2 linked regions of the Cytobacillus luteolus genome follow. The protein of the gene in region 1 interacts with the protein of each later gene in a pairwise test. Links are inferred from orthologs where the notes say so. Each region holds a gene or a part of one and is shown on either strand. Other genes may lie near its edges.

What was found. Proteins that work in one complex are often made in the same cells at the same time.
Region 2: the proteins of J2Z26_RS03940 (region 1) and J2Z26_RS21600 interact in binary tests that used the Escherichia coli proteins (3 or more experiments, as listed by UniProt). The link is inferred for Cytobacillus luteolus from one-to-one orthologs.

The regions. Positions count from the first base shown.
Region 1 is NZ_JAGGKM010000001.1:761,699-765,042, forward strand. It holds J2Z26_RS03940 (2-oxoglutarate dehydrogenase E1 component), read left to right. Parts: upstream 1-306; coding sequence 307-3,144; downstream 3,145-3,344. Other genes in the region: J2Z26_RS03935 (Crp/Fnr family transcriptional regulator), read right to left, coding at 1-35; odhB (2-oxoglutarate dehydrogenase complex dihydrolipoyllysine-residue succinyltransferase), read left to right, coding at 3,141-3,344. UniProt on the Escherichia coli protein: E1 component of the 2-oxoglutarate dehydrogenase (OGDH) complex which catalyzes the decarboxylation of 2-oxoglutarate, the first step in the conversion of 2-oxoglutarate to succinyl-CoA and CO(2).
Region 2 is NZ_JAGGKM010000014.1:4,201-7,097, reverse strand. It holds J2Z26_RS21600 (ABC-F family ATP-binding cassette domain-containing protein), read left to right. Parts: upstream 1-428; coding sequence 429-2,366; downstream 2,367-2,897. Other genes in the region: tsaD (tRNA (adenosine(37)-N6)-threonylcarbamoyltransferase complex transferase subunit TsaD), read right to left, coding at 2,595-2,897; moaC (cyclic pyranopterin monophosphate synthase MoaC), read right to left, coding at 1-184. UniProt on the Escherichia coli protein: Genetic data indicate it may be involved in ribosome assembly or function.

The DNA.
Region 1 (3,344 bases):
AGACGTATGCAGTTTAATTGATGGTGATAGGACATTTCCTATTCCTCCCATGTCCAATAAGGGACACCCGATATTTTCATATTATATATTATTTTGGAAAACTTGATTTGCGTCAATGTTTTAACTATTCATCTTTTATACGATAAAAGTAACCTAAGATTTAAAGGTTACAAATGAGGGTATAGAAATTACAAGGTATCATCCTGTAACTCACATTCAGGATGTAAGTTGAATGTAATAATTATATACCAATCCTTTTAGTTTAGGTCAGTAGTTGACCTTTAGAAAAATTGGAGGCATGAAACGATGAATCGTTTTAACAAGAATAGTAAATGGGATGAGTTTTATGGTCCGAATATGGGCTATTTATATGATGTATATGAACAATATCAAGAAGATCCTGAGTCAGTTGATGAATCCATGAAAAAATTATTTGAGGAACTAGGTGCTCCTCCGTTTCGGGAACCAAGCGAACAGCCTACTGCTACCAACGTAGATGATATTCAAAAAATCATCTCAACAATGAAGCTTTTTCAATCAATACGGGTAAGTGGACATTTGGCAGCGAGCATTTATCCGGTTGAAAATAAATCTGGGGACAGCTACAAATTGCTTGATCCAGCTCATTTTAACTTAACAAAAGAAGACTTAGTTCAAATTCCAGCAGAATATGTGTGGGAGGATAAACCTTACTTTTTAAAAAATTCATGGGAAGCCTATCTACATTTGAAAAATGTTTATACAAAGTCGATTGCTTATGAATTTGGCCATATTCATGCTGAAGAAGAAAAGAAATGGTTAGATCAGTACGTTGAGCAAAATCGATTGTCGACTGCGATTTCCAATTCCGAAAAAATCGCACTGTTAGAGCGATTATTTCAGGTGGATAATTTTGAAAAGTTTTTACACAAAACGTTTGTCGGGCAGAAGCGATTTTCTATTGAAGGAATTGATATGTTAGTACCAATGTTAGATAAATTGATTCAAGCGGGAATTGAGGATGGTACGGAAAATATCATGATTGGTATGGCGCATCGAGGTCGGTTAAATGTATTGGCTCATGTTCTAGAAAAGCCATATGAGCTTATCTTTTCTGAATTCCATCACTCTCCTAATAAAGAGTTAATCCCATCTGAGGGTTCACGTGGGATTAACTATGGATGGTCTGGAGATGTAAAGTACCACTTGGGGGCTAATCGAAAGGTCAAGGGTGAAAAAAATAATACCATTCACGTAAGTCTGGCAAATAATCCGAGTCATTTGGAATTTGTGAATCCAGTCGTTCAAGGTGTGACTCGTGCATCTCAGGATAACAGAAAAACAACTGGATTTCCTGACCATAATAAGGAAGCTTCTTTTAGTGTGTTAATCCACGGAGATGCTGCATTTCCTGGCGAAGGGGTCGTTGCTGAGACTCTTAATTTAAGTAGATTAAAGGGGTATGAAACAGGCGGAACGATTCATATTATTGCCAATAACTTACTTGGGTTTACGACGAATTATACCGACTCGCGTTCCACAAAGTATGCAAGCGATTTAGCAAAAGGATTTGAGATTCCGATTATCCATGTGAATGCAGATGACCCTGAGAGTTGTCTCGCTGTCATGATTTTTGCAAACAGATATCGAAAGAAATTTAAAAAGGATATCTTAATCGATTTAATTGGCTATCGTCGCTATGGACACAATGAAATGGATGACCCTAATGTAACACAACCGAAATTATATGAAATCATCAATAAGCACCCTAGGATCGCTAAAAAATATGCAAGTCAGTTAATTTCTGAAAATGTAATATCTGAGAATGTGGCTAAGGAGAAAGAAGAAGCTCACATGAAGCAGCTACAAAAGATTTTTGATGATTTAAAAGTAAAAGATGAAACCGATTTTAAAAAGTCAGCTGTACCTAAAGCTGTTGCTGAAGGTATACCTAAGGTCGATACGACAGTTTCTGAAAGACTACTAAAATCAATGAATACCAATCTTTTAAAATGGCCAGAAACTTTAAATGTATATCCAAAGTTAGAGAAGATTTTAAAAAAGAGAGAAAATGCGTTTGATGAGGGAAGTAAGGTTGATTGGGCGTTAGCGGAAACACTTTCCTTTGGCTCAATCCTATCGGATGGTGTGCCAATACGATTAACGGGTCAAGACAGTGAACGAGGTACTTTTGCGCATCGTCATCTTGTGTTAAACGACCAGGATACGAATGAAAAGTATATCCCTCTACACCATCTTCCCGAGGCGAATGCATCTTTTGCCATCCACAATAGTCCGTTATCAGAGGTTGCAGTACTCGGTTATGAATATGGGTACAGTGTGCAAGCGCCCGATGCCCTTGTCATGTGGGAGGCTCAATTTGGAGACTTTGTCAATGTGGCTCAAGTTATCATTGACCAGTTCATTTCTTCAGGTAGAGCAAAGTGGGGGCAGAAATCAAGTCTTGTCATGCTTTTACCACACGGGTATGAGGGGCAAGGCCCTGAGCATTCGAGTGCAAGGATGGAGCGATTTTTACAAGCAGCAGCTGAAAACAATTGGACAGTTGCAAACGTAACGAGTGCAGCTCAATATTTTCACATATTACGAAGGCAGGCAATGACTTCCAGAATGGAGGAAGCAAGACCACTAATTATTATGACGCCAAAGAGTCTTCTGCGTCATCCGAAGTCAGGATCAGTTGGTTCAGAGTTTAGTAGTGGCGGGTTCAAGTCACTATTGGAGCAGGAGGGAACTGGTTCTACTCCTGAAAAAGTGAAGCGACTAGTACTGTGCAGCGGAAAAGTTGCGGTAGATCTTGCTACAAAAGTTGATGAAATGTCTTCTGTAGAATTGGAATCTGTGCATATTGCACGAATTGAGCAGCTTTATCCGTTTCCAAGGGTTGAGCTAGAAAAATTGATTAAGAGATTTCCTAATTTAGACGAAGTTGTATGGGTTCAAGAAGAGCCGAAGAATATGGGTTCATGGTTGTTTGTTCAGTCAATTTTATCTGAAGTATTGCCTGAGGATTTAACGATAGATTATATTGGTCGACCGGATCGATCAAGTCCAGCAACGGGCGATCCACAGGTTCATAAACAGGAGCAAGCGTGGATTGTTGAAAAAGCATTAACTGTTCATAAAGGTGGGGAAAATAGATGATTGAAATTAAAGTACCGGAATTAGCTGAATCTCTGACAGAAGGAACGATCGGTGAATGGTTAAAAAAAGAAGGTGACTCCATTGAGAAAGGGGAAGCCATTCTTGAACTTGAGACAGATAAAGTAAATATAGAGGTAACTAGTGAGCATAGCGGGGTTATAAAGGAACTACTTTTCCAAACGGGAGATACGGTGGAAGTA
Region 2 (2,897 bases), on another replicon or contig:
CTGCTACTTGAGCAACAGCTAGCACATCACCCTTTTTAATTGCATTTTGGGTTATCTTTTCGTATATCTCTTTATTTACTTGAACACTCGACTTTGCAATTGCAGTCCGAATGGTACTCGTTTTATCTGTAATGTCTACCATTTTGGCACGACCTTGATCATTAAAATGAGTGAAAGACGACATATAAATCTCCTCCCATAGTAGACTATACACTATTTTACCTCGTCTGTCTTATGAAGTTCTGTGATTTATTTCACTTTCTTAGTTGCATCCTAATAAAATCCATATCGTTAAAGGAAAGAGTTTGTTCAAAGTTTTGACACAATTGTGATATGGGTATTTTTAGTATTACTCTAATGCTGTATAATAAGTTGCCCTCTCAAGCTCTGATAAGATACACTTAGCTTATACTAAGAGGTGAATAAACATGATTTTATTACAAGTAAATCAGCTAAAAAAATACTTTGGTGCTGATCTTATTTTATCTAATATAAAACTAGAAGTACAATCAAGAGATAGAATTGCCCTTGTAGGAAGAAATGGTGCGGGTAAATCTACACTACTAAAAATTATTTCCGGGCAAATGTCCCATGATGGTGGAGAAATCATTAAGCCAAAAAACCTCTCAATCAACTACTTAGCACAAGATACAGGTCTCGAATCAAGTCTGTCAATTTGGAATGAGATGTTGACTGTCTTTGCACCATTGAAAAAACTAGAAGCTGACCTAAGAGAACTTGAACAGAAAATGGGTGATCCCGATATCATCCAAAATGAAGCTAGTTATCAACGATTATTGGCTGAATATGACCAATTGCAAATAAACTTTAAAGAGCAAGGTGGCTACCAATATGAATCTGATATTAGATCCATTTTACATGGATTTAATTTCTCAGATTTTGATTACAATACGTCTATTTCATCTTTAAGTGGTGGGCAAAAGACGCGCTTAGCCTTATGTAAACTATTATTAACGAAACCTGACTTATTAATATTGGACGAGCCGACGAACCACTTAGATATTGCTACGTTAACATGGCTTGAACAATATCTGCAAGGTTATCAAGGAGCAATTCTCATCGTATCCCATGATCGCTATTTCCTGGATAAGGTTGTTAATCAGGTATATGAAATCTCTAGAACGACCTCAACAAAGTTTACTGGCAACTATAGTCATTACTTAAAACAAAAGGCTGAAAACTACGAGCTTGAGCTTAAGCGATATGAAAAGCAGCAAGATGAAGTTGCAAAACTAAAAGATTTTATTCAAAAAAACCTTGCTCGTGCATCCACAACAAAAAGAGCACAGAGCCGGAGAAAACAACTTGAAAGAATGGATATGATGTCTTCACCTCTCGGAGATGAAAAATCAGCTTCCTTTCTATTTGATATTGAAAGACAGAGTGGGAACGATGTCTTAAAAGGAGCAAATCTATCCATTGCTTATCCAGGCTCAAAGCCTACGATTAAGAATATATCATTTTCAATTAGTCGCAGTGACAGTATAGCGTTAGTCGGTCCAAATGGAATTGGAAAATCAACATTATTGAAAGCAATTATAAAAAAACTAACACCTGTTGATGGCCATTTTCAATTTGGCTCAAATGTTTCAATTGGGTATTATGACCAAGAACAGGCGAACCTGACTTCAAATAAGCGTGTCCTCAACGAGCTTTGGGATGAGTACCCTCTAAAAAATGAAAAAGATATTCGAACTGTGCTAGGAAATTTCCTATTTTCAGGAGATGATGTGTTAAAAACTGTATCCACTTTAAGTGGTGGTGAAAAAGCACGTCTTGCACTAGCTAAGCTGATGATGCAGAAAGCTAATTTCTTAATACTCGACGAGCCTACTAACCACTTAGATTTAGATAGCAAGGAAGTATTAGAAAACGCCCTAGTAGACTATCCGGGTACAATTCTATTTGTTTCACATGACCGTTATTTTATCAATCGAATTGCAACTAAAATATTTGAGTTATCCACAATTTCACTTACTGAATACCTTGGTGATTATGACTATTATGTGGAAAAAAAAGCTGAGATGGTTGAATTAGAAGCCCTCGAGAAGAAACAGGTTCCACAGCAGAAAAAAGTAGAAGAGAAGACAGACAAGCTCTCCTATGAACAAGAAAAAGAAGCTAAAAAGCTAGAGCGCCAACGGAAAAGAAGAATTGAAGAAATTGAAGTTGAAATATCGGAACTTGAAAGTAAAATTGAAGAAAATGATCAGTTACTATGTGATCCTGAGGTTTATCAAGACCATGAAAGAGTACAAGCTTTAAACGAGGAAACGGCAAAAGCAAACTCTAAACTAGAATTGTTAATGGCTGAATGGGAAACATTACACGAAATCAGTGGATAACCTCCACTGATTTTTATTTTCCACAATATTATTCACATTACTAGCCTTTAAAATAAGGTTATCAACGTACTTATCCACATTGTCCACAATAAAATCATAAGTTATCCACATTTTTTATCCATTATAAATGATTTGATTTGACTGGGATTCGGAAAGTTATGCACAAAACTGTTGATAACCCTGTGTATAAACAAAAAAAGCATGGATTTCTACAATCCATGCTTTTTTTTACCCATGTATCTCTAAATCTAGTCCAGGATTTGCATTTAAGGCATAATCCGAGCGTATTCCTTTATCATAGAGAATGCTACCTGCCGCTGCTATCATAGCTGCGTTATCGGTACAGAGTGAAAGCGGTGGGATAATAAGTTCTATCCCATTTAATTCTACAAAAGCTTTTTCCAAGCTCTGACGTAAGCCTTTATTAGCTGCAACTCCACCAGCAAGTAATACTTGTTTAACATCGTATTCTTTTGCAGCTTTGACTGTTTTTGTAACTAAAACATCAATAACACTTGCCTGAAAACTTGC